Regions from separate parts of the Micromonospora sp. NPDC048905 genome, predicted to be linked through region 3. Evidence: riboswitches for the same ligand, from Rfam matches in the RefSeq annotation. Region 3 holds a riboswitch; each other region holds the start of a gene.
What was found. A riboswitch is a leader RNA that binds a small molecule or an ion and turns the genes downstream of it on or off. The one in region 3 is predicted to bind cobalamin.
Positions count from the first base shown of each region.

Region 1: linked by a shared signal. The riboswitch ahead of bluB (5,6-dimethylbenzimidazole synthase) and the one ahead of AB0C01_RS05260 (ribonucleoside-diphosphate reductase subunit alpha) in region 3 are both predicted to bind cobalamin.
Region 2: linked by a shared signal. The riboswitch ahead of cobN (cobaltochelatase subunit CobN) and the one ahead of AB0C01_RS05260 (ribonucleoside-diphosphate reductase subunit alpha) in region 3 are both predicted to bind cobalamin.

Region 1 covers NZ_JBEZFV010000001.1:903,263-906,464, reverse strand. Annotated here, with positions in the region: gene AB0C01_RS04315 (vitamin B12-dependent ribonucleotide reductase) at 1-1,005, shown strand, start outside; gene bluB (5,6-dimethylbenzimidazole synthase) at 1,061-1,687, opposite strand; cobalamin riboswitch at 1,716-1,916, opposite strand; gene AB0C01_RS04305 (alpha/beta hydrolase) at 2,012-2,713, opposite strand; gene AB0C01_RS04300 (bifunctional 5,10-methylenetetrahydrofolate dehydrogenase/5,10-methenyltetrahydrofolate cyclohydrolase) at 3,034-3,202, opposite strand, start outside.
Region 2 covers NZ_JBEZFV010000011.1:165,447-168,648, forward strand. Annotated here, with positions in the region: gene AB0C01_RS26130 (inositol monophosphatase family protein) at 1-95, opposite strand, end outside; gene AB0C01_RS26135 (DUF5919 domain-containing protein) at 92-439, opposite strand; cobalamin riboswitch at 1,161-1,290, shown strand; gene cobN (cobaltochelatase subunit CobN) at 1,621-3,202, shown strand, end outside.
Region 3 covers NZ_JBEZFV010000002.1:65,172-68,373, reverse strand. Annotated here, with positions in the region: gene AB0C01_RS05265 (enolase C-terminal domain-like protein) at 1-505, opposite strand, end outside; cobalamin riboswitch at 1,070-1,287, shown strand; gene AB0C01_RS05260 (ribonucleoside-diphosphate reductase subunit alpha) at 1,483-3,202, shown strand, end outside.

The DNA.
Region 1 (3,202 bases), on a different contig from region 3:
GTCTTCGACTGCGCCATGGGCGAGCGGACGATCGCCCCGATGGGTCACGTGCGGATGATGGCGGCCATCCAGCCGTTCGTCTCCGGCGCCATCTCCAAGACGGTCAACATGCCGGAGGCGGCCACCGTCGAGGACGTCGAGAAGATCTACTTCGAGGGCTGGAAGCTCGGCCTCAAGGCGCTGGCGATCTACCGGGACAACTGCAAGGTCGGTCAGCCGCTCTCGGTGGCCAAGTCCAACAAGGCCACCGAGCCGGCCGCCGTCGAGGCCGCGCCGGCCGCCGTGGAGAAGGTCATCGAGTACCGGCCGGTGCGTAAGCGCCTGCCGAAGAAGCGCCCGTCCGAGACGGTCAGCTTCTCCGTCGGTGGCGCCGAGGGCTACCTCACCGCGTCGTCCTACCCGGACGACGGCCTCGGCGAGGTCTTCCTGAAGATGTCCAAGCAGGGCTCGACCCTGGCCGGCGTGATGGACGCCTTCTCGGTGGCCATCAGCATCGGCCTGCAGTACGGCGTGCCGCTGGAGACGTTCGTCAGCAAGTTCACCAACATGCGCTTCGAGCCGGCCGGCATGACCGACGACCCGGACGTGCGGATGGCCGCCTCGGTGATGGACTACATCTTCCGTCGCCTGGCGCTGGACTTCCTGCCCTACGAGCGCCGCGCCGAGCTGGGCATCTTCACCGCCTCGGAGCGGGCCGCCCAGTTGCGGGCCGAGGCCGACGCGGAGGCCGCCGCCGTCACCGGCGCGGAGCTCACCGCGATGGCGTCCTCGGCTCCGGTGGAGGCCCCGGCCAAGTCGGAGGCCGTCGCCCAGCCGGCCCAGGAGATGGCCGACGTGGCCGCCGCCAAGCCGGCTCCGAGCGTGGGTTCCAGCACCGAACTGCTGGAGGCCGTGATCGGCAAGGCCGCCGACGCGCCGCTCTGCTTCACCTGCGGTACGAAGATGCGCCCCGCCGGTAGCTGCTACGTCTGCGAGGGCTGCGGCTCCACCAGCGGCTGTAGCTGACACGTCAGCGACGAGCCCCGGGCGTTCGCGCGCCCGGGGCTCGTTTGTGTGCGGGTCACTCGGACCAGCGATCCTGGTGGATCACCGACGACAGCGGACGTCGCTGACGCCAGCCGTGCCGCTCCAGGTCCGGCGTCTCCTCCAGATGGGTGACCGGGCCGAGGCAGAGCCACGCCACCGGGCGGACGGTGGCCGGGATGCCGAGCAGGTCGCGCAGGAACGGCTCCCGGTAGAACGAGACCCAGCCGACCCCGAGCTGCTCGGCGGTTGCGGCCAGCCACAGGTTCTGGATCGCCAGACAGACCGAGTAGAGGCCGGCGTCGGCGATCGCGTGACGGCCGAGTACGGCCGGCCCACCCCGCTCCGGGTCGTACGTGACCACGACCGACAACGTCGACTCTCGTACACCGTCGATCTTTATCCGGGCGAAGCGTTCCGCCGCCGGACCGTCGAGAGTGGCCGCGAAGGTGTCCCGCTCCCGCTCCACGTGTCGGTGGAACTCCTGCCGCAGCTCAGGATCGCGGACCAGGATGAAGTCCCAGGGCTGGGAGAGACCGACGCTCGGCGCGGCGTGCGCCGCTGTGAGGATCCGATCCAACGTCTCCGCGGGGATCGGCGCCCCGGTGAACTGGGCACGTACGTCCCGACGGCGGTGGATGGTCTCGTAGAGTCCGTTGTTCAAGGCAGGCTCCCGCTGCGCTCGCGCCCCTGACGGGGCGATGACGCGAGGCCGGTCTTCGGACTCCCGGATCTCCGCTGGTCACCCGCCTTCCCAGCCCCTCAGGGCCAGTGGCTGCGTCTGGTACGCGTGGGTGGCAGCTCCCCGGTCACCGCGGCGGGCCCGTGCCGGACTCACACCGGCTTCCCGATTCTCCCCACTCGCGCGGGGCACCTCGCAACGTTTGTGCCACCGCGCAGCATAGCGGCCGCCCCTGCCTACGGGGTGGCGGTCCGTCGCCCGGTCGCATGTCCGGCCGGTCGACGGCCGCTACCCGCGCCGTCTGCCTCAGGCGGAAAGTTCCGCCCGGATCAGCGCGGCCAGCTCGGCGGGCTGAGAAAGGAACGGCGAGTGCGAGGAGTTCATGCGCAACACCCGCTCGGCCCGCTTGGCCATGAGCTCCTGCGCGAAGGGCGGAAGAGCGTTGTCGGCCGCACAAATGAGGTAGGTGCTGGGAATGGTGCGCCACGCGGCCTCGGTCAGCGGCTGCTGCGTCGAGGCCCAGGACTGAAGCCCGAGTCGTGCAACGGCCTGTTCCGCGATTTCCGGATCGACGTCGCTGTAGAAGACCTCTCGGGGCTGCGACGGTTCGATGTGACCCCTGCCCTTCAGGTCCGTCCGCTCGTGAACCTCCCACCACGGCGGAGCAACGCCGCCGGCGGTGGAGAAGAGCGAATCGCCGACATCCGGCTGGAAAGCGGCGAGATAAACGATTCGGCGTACGTTGTCCGCGGCAGCGAGCGCCTCCGTGACTGGTGCGCCACCGTAGGAGTGGGCGACGACCACGACCGGTCCGTCGATGGCGGCGACGGCGGCTTTGACCACGGCAGCGTCGTCGTAGAGGTCACCGAGGGCAGCGGGGTCGTTGCCGCTACTGGGTAGCGCGACGGTGTGGATGTCGATATCCGGAAACTGCTCGATGAGCGACTGCCAGACCCAGGGCCCGTGCCAGGCACCGTGCACGAGAAGAAGCGACGGAATGCTGTTCAAGATGATGTTCCTGCCCGCATGTATTCAAATGATCGGATCTGGAGTTCGTCGTCGACCACGCCGTCGTGCATCACCGGAGCGCCCCATCTCGACCGAGGACAGCGGAAATATATGCCGCTACTTTTGGGTAGCAAGGCGCGGATGACTATGAGCCGAGCCACAAGCCCGATCGGCGGCGGTGTGCTCGTGATCAACAACACGTTGCCTGGCTCGGGCCGAATCCAAGCTCATTCCCGTATTGCTTGCTGAGCGCCGCTGGATAGCAAACTCGCGCCCGTGGCGGTGCGGTTGTCCGCAATTCCCCCGACGCACCTGCCGGGCTACTCGCTCGCGCGCTCGGCCGCGCGTACCGCGTTGCGGAACAGCATCGCGACGGTGGTCGGACCGACGCCGCCCACCCGGGGCGTGATGGCGCCGGCGACCTCGGCGCACGCTTCGTCCACGTCCGGTAGGAGGCGCCGTCCTTCGTAGCGGACGCCGGCGCCGATG
Region 2 (3,202 bases), on a different contig from region 3:
AAGGTCAGCGCGCCGGGCTGGAGCGTCCGCATCAGGTCGTGTGCCAGGTCGACGGCCTCCTGTGCGAGGGGGAGGAGGCGGGCGTGGTCAGTCATAGCTGGCGGCTGCGCTCCCAGAGTGAGGTGAACATCTCGTCGAATATCGGGTAGAGGCCGGAGGGACTCGTGTCGCGTTCGATGACCATCGTCGGGCAGTCGACGCCCCGCATCCGCGGTAGGTAGTGCTGGACGACGCAGAGTCGGTCATCGATCAGAAGCACGTTGGCGCGAATGGACTCGTCGTAGACGCCGATGGCCAGGTGGTCTCGGACACCTGCGGGGAGCCGGTCACGAATGCGGCGGGCCAGGTTCTGGATGTTGAGTTCGGTGAGCGCGCTGAGGTGTCCGTCCGGATAGTCGTCCTCACGCTCCTGCCGCCTGATCGCCTCAGCCGGCTGGATCGAGGAACAGGCAACGGAGGCGCGTGCCGGCGCCGAGGAGCTTCAGTTCGAACGCTCACGCGCGGCTCCCTTCCCGCACCGGGGATGAGGGTCAGCATATCCAGCGATCTGATGGCGGTGCCGGGACGACATCCGGAGGGTGGATGGAAGTTATCCGCCGAGGGATCACCCACTGTGATGGATGGCGGCGGTTGCGGTGAGCAGGGTCGTGGTGTGAGTCTTCGGTCCCATCCGCACCTGCCATGCGACCCGCCTGGCTGTGCCGCAACTGTGCCGCCGCGTGGCCGTGCTCCCGAGCCCAACTCGATCTCGTCGCCGAGTTCTATGGCCACTCGCTGCCGCTCGCCCTCTACCTGACTTCTTGCATGAACGAGGCAATCCACGACTTGTACAGCATCGGCGGTCGCCCCGACCTTGCCAGAATGCACGTCCGTTTTCTCGGCTGGCTGTCGCTGACCCGCCGGCCACGCCGCGAGGCGCACGAGTAATCCAGGGCGGACCGCGTCGGTGCTGAATCGTCTACGGCATCAGCTACAACGGGAGTCATACCGACACTCGGTTCCCTCCGCCACCGGCCAACCAGCTCGCCGTCTTGTGCGTCGGGCAACCCCGCGCACCTATATTTTCCCAGGTCAATGTGATGAGCGCGGCCGGGCGGTGCCAGGGCCGGCGTTGACCGGCGGCGGAGGGGTGTGGCAGCATTCGCGGCCTGACGGCAGTGAAGGAAGTCGGTGCGATTCCGACGCGGTCCCGCCACTGTCACCGGGGAGCGATCCCCCCTCGTGAGTCACGACCGTGTGTCTGCGGTTGGAAGGCCGGGGGAGAGCGTCGATCCGGAAGCCAGGATACTTCGGCCGTCGGGATGTACCCCAGGGCGTGGACACCCGAGGAGGACCCGATGACGCACAGCGTCTCATCCATTGACGATCATCGTCATGAGCCGTTTGGCGGGCACTGCACCGCGCCCACAACCGGCCGGCCCCGCACGTCCCGGCCCGGCCGTCGCGGCGTGCGCCAGACCGCTGGCTTCCGGTACCGCTGACCTGGGCGTCCGGCGCTGACCGGCCCCGACGTCCGCGTCGCTGAGCCCGGCCGAGCCGTCGTACCGGCTGACGCCGCACCCACCCGCTTCGTCCAGGTCGCCTCCGTAGCGGCCAGGGCGTCACTCTCCGGAGCCCGCCGTGCGCATCCTGCTGCTCTCCACCGCCGACACCGACCTGCTGGCCGCCCGCGCCAGCGGCGCCGACTACCGGCTCGCCAACCCCGCGCGGGTCGCCGCCGACGAGGTGCCCGCCCTGCTCGACGGGGTCGACCTCGTCGTCGTACGCCTGCTCGGCGGTCGGCAGGCGTGGCCGGACGGCCTCGCCGCGGTGCTCGCCACCGGTGTGCCGACGGTCGTGCTCGGCGGCGAGGCGCTGCCCGACGCGGAGCTGATGGCCATCTCCACAGTGCCGTCCGGGGTCGTCACCCAGGCGTTGGCGTACCTCGTCGAGGGTGGGCCGGACAACCTGGGGCAGCTCGCCCGGTTCCTCTCCGACACGGTGCTGCTCACCGGCGAGGGGTTCGCCCCGCCCGCGCCCACCCCCGCGTACGGCGTGCACGGCGAACACCCGACCGACCCGCTGCGGCCCACCGTGGGGATCGTCTTCTACCGGGCGCACGCCCTCGCCGGCAACACCGAATTCGTCGACGTCCTCGCGGACGCGGTCCACAACGCCGGCGGCAACCCGTTGCCGATCTTCTGCGGCTCGCTGCGAGGGCTGACCACCGGCGCGGGACCGCTCGGGCTGTTCGCCCGCTGCGACGCGCTGCTGGTCACCGTGCTGGCCGCCGGTGGCGCGGTCGCCGCGGACGCCTCCGGGGGCGGCGACGAGGACGCCTGGGACGTCGGCGCCCTGGCCGCCCTGGACGTGCCGATCATCCAGGCGCTCTGCCTGACCAGCACCCGCGAGCAGTGGGCCGGCAGCGACGCGGGGCTGTCCCCGTTGGACGCGGCGATGCAGGTGGCCATCCCCGAGTTCGACGGCCGGATCGTCAGCGTGCCGTTCTCGTTCAAGCAGATCGACGCCGACGGCCTCTCGGTCTACGCGGCCGACGCCGACCGGGCCGCCCGGGTCGCCGGGATCGCCGTGCGCCACGCCCGGCTGCGGTACGTCCCCAACGCCGACAAGCGGGTCGCCGTGGTGCTCAGCTCGTACCCCACCAAGCACTCCCGGGTCGGCAACGCCGTCGGGCTGGACACCCCGGTCTCGGCGGTCCGACTGCTCGCCGCGTTCGCCGAGGCCGGCTACCACCTGGGCGACGCGCCGGTGCCCGACGACGGCGACGCTCTGATCCACGCGCTGATCGCCGCCGGTGGTCACGACGTGGAGTGGCTCACCCCGGAGCAGTTGGCCGCCGCCGAGGCCCGGATCCCGGGGCAGACCTACCGGCGGTGGTTCGACCAGGTGCCGTCCGAGCTGCGGGAACGGATGCGGGAACACTGGGGTGAGCCGCCCGGCCAGCTCTACACCGAGGGCGGGGACATCGTGCTCGCCGGGCTGCGCTTCGGCAACGTGGTGCTGCTGATCCAACCGCCGCGCGGCTTCGGGGAGAACCCGATCGCCATCTACCACGACCCGGACCTGCCGCCGAGTCACCACTACCTGGCCGCGTACCGCTGGCTGGCCGCCCCGGTCGCCGACGGCGGCTTCGGCGCGGACGCCGTGGTGCACCTGGGCAAGCACGGCACCCTGGAGTGGCTGCCCGGCAAGCGCCTCGGCC
Region 3 (3,202 bases):
TGGCCAGCGCCTCGTCCCGGGTCAGCGCGTCGGACAGGTAGCGCAGGTCCGCGATGTCGACGAGCTGCTCGGGGGACATGTCGACGAGCAGCCGCCACAGCGGCTTGTCGGCGACCCGGGCGACCAGATCCCACGACGCGTTGAGGACGGCGGCCAGCGACAGGTGCACGACACCCTTCTCCGGGCCGAGCCAGCGTAGTTGCGAGTCGGAGGTGAGCAGACGGTAGACCGCGCCCATGTCCGCCGCCATCGTCGCGACGTCCACGCCGACGAGGCGCTGTGCCTGATGGACGGCCGCCGCGACGACGATGTCGTTGCCCCGGCCGATGGTGAAGGTCAGGCCGTGGCCCGCGAGTGGCGCACCGCTGCTGTCGACGCCGTCGGTGTGCAGGACGACGTAGGCCGCCGAGTAGTCGCCGTCCTTGTTCATGGCGTCGGAGCCGTCAGCGGTCAGGGAGGTGGGGAAGCGGACGTCCTCGACAGTGACGGCGGTGATCTGCGGCATGCGCTCCTCGCCCGGTTAGGCTAAAGATCAGATGATCTCTGGGAGTATACGGAGGGTCGATCCGACGCGTCAACGACGTCGATCCGTCGGGTATCGAAGACATCCAATGTTTCTGCGTGCTGGAGATTCGTCGGTGCGCGGTCCCCGTGATCGCCGTACCCGATCCGCGAGCCCTGAATGCGGTGGTACCAACATTCGCCGCGCTGGTAGGCACCTTCGACGGGCGGCACCTCGTCGTCGGCCCGGGCACTGCTGCGGCACCGCCGGCCCGATGGGGACGGTGGTGCGAGATATGAGGAGTGGTTCAGAAGATTAGATGTCCACTCCGGATAACTACATTGACGCCTAAGTATAGGTAGGGATCCTTACATCTAAAGACTTAATACATCACACCTTTCCGAATGTCGACACCTGCTCGTGTACCGCGCGCCGCGCGGGTGTCGGTCCACCGCGCCCCGGCGCGACTCGGCCTGGTCGGCGTGGCCGGTGATGACCGTCACGGAGGTCGCCGTCGACACGCCCGAGACCGACATGTGGGGTGTGACAACCGCAGCGTCCCTATATATGGTGTCGAACGCAGCTGGTTCGGCCGCTCATCCGGAGTGGTCGAGGCAAGAGGGAACCCGGTGGAAATCCGGGACTGTCCCGCAGCGGTGAGTGGGAACGACAGCCGTCAGAAGCACTGGGCCACGAAGCGGTCTGGGAAGCGACGGCCAGTAGGAGACCGGCCAACCCGGTCGTGCCCACGAGTCCGAAGACCTGCCAGCGCGCCGCGTACCCGCACCCGGGTGGGCGGCGGTCCGAGGCCGCGTGGGACGGCCGACGCCACCTGACCCACGCCGTGCCGGCGTGGCGTCCGTTGGTGTCCGTCTCCACGCGTTCGAGGGGCCATCAGGTCTCGAACTCGCGAGGAGTGAGTGGTGACAGTCACCGAGGCAGTCCCGGTCAGCGGCGACGCGGCCGTCCGGCGCACGCCGATGCAGGTGCGCAAGCGCAACGGCACCACCGAGTCCGTGGACGTCAACAAGATCGTCCGTGCGGTCGAGCGGTGGGCCGACGACCTGGCCGACGTCGACCCGATGCGGGTCGCCACCCGCACGATCAGCGGCCTGTACGACGGCGCGACGACGGCCGAGCTGGACCGGCTCTCCATCCAGACCGCCGCCGAGATGATCGGTGAGGAACCGCAGTACTCGCGCCTCGCCGCCCGGCTGCTGTCCGGCTACGTCGACAAGGAGGTGCGTCGACAGGGCGTCACCTCGTTCAGCGCGGCGATCCGGATCGGCCACGCCGAGGGCCTGGTCGCCGACGACACCGCCGCGTTCGTCGCCGCCCACGCCCCGATGCTCGACCACGCTGTCGATCCCGACGGCGACCGACGATTCGAGTACTTCGGCCTGCGCACGGTGTACGACAGGTACCTGCTGCGTCACCCCACCAGCCGGCTGGTGCTGGAGACCCCGCAGTACTGGCTGCTCCGGGTGGCCTGCGGGCTGTCCCAGACGCCGGACGAGGCGGTCGGCTTCTACCGGCTGATGTCCAGCCTGGCCTATCTGCCCAGCTCGCCGACACTGTTCAACTCCGGCACCCGACACACCCAGATGTCCTCCTGCTATCTGGTCGACTCTCCGCGCGACGAGTTGGACTCCATCTACCAGCGGTACGCCCAGGTCGCCAACCTGTCCAAGTTCGCCGGCGGCATCGGCATCGCGTACTCCCGGGTCCGGTCCAGGGGTGCACTGATCCGCGGCACCAACGGGCAGTCCAACGGGATCGTGCCGTGGCTGCGCACACTGGACGCGAGCGTCGCCGCGGTCAACCAGGGCGGCCGGCGCAAGGGCGCGGCCTGCGTCTATCTGGAACCGTGGCACCCGGACATCGAGGAGTTCCTGCAACTGCGGGACAACACCGGCGAGGACGCCCGCCGCACCCACAACCTCAACCTGGCCAACTGGATCCCGGACGAGTTCATGCGCCGGGTCGAGGCCGACGAGATGTGGTCACTGTTCGACCCGCACGAGGTACCCGAGCTGCCCGACCTGTGGGGGGAGCGGTTCGACGCCGCGTACCGGCAGGCCGAGGCGCAGGGCCGCCACGTGCGGCAGGTCCCGGCGCGGGAGCTGTACGGCAGGATGATGCGCACCCTCGCCCAGACCGGCAACGGGTGGATGACCTTCAAGGACGCCGCGAACCGACTGTGCAACCAGACCGCCGAGGACGGCAACGTGGTGCACCTGTCCAACCTGTGCACCGAGATCATCGAGGTGTCCAGCGACGCCGAGACCGCCGTGTGCAACCTCGGCTCGGTGAACCTCGCCGCGCACCTCAGCGACGGCGGCATCGACTGGGAGCGGCTGCGCGCCACCGTCCGTACCGCCGTGACCTTCCTGGACCGGGTCATCGACATCAACTACTACCCGACCGAGCAGGCGGCGGCGAGCAACCCCCGCTGGCGGCCGGTGGGGCTCGGGCTGATGGGCCTTCAGGACGTCTTCTTCGCGCTGCGGCTGCCGTTCGACTCACCGGCCGCGCGGGAGCTGTCCACCCGGATCAGCGAGGAGTTGTACCTGACCGCGCTGGAGACCTCCGCCGACCTGGCGCGTCGCTTCGGCGCGCACCCGGCGTACCCGCAGACCCGGGCCGCGCGGGGCCAGCTCCAACCGGACCTGTGGGGTGTCGAGGGTACGCAGACCGCGC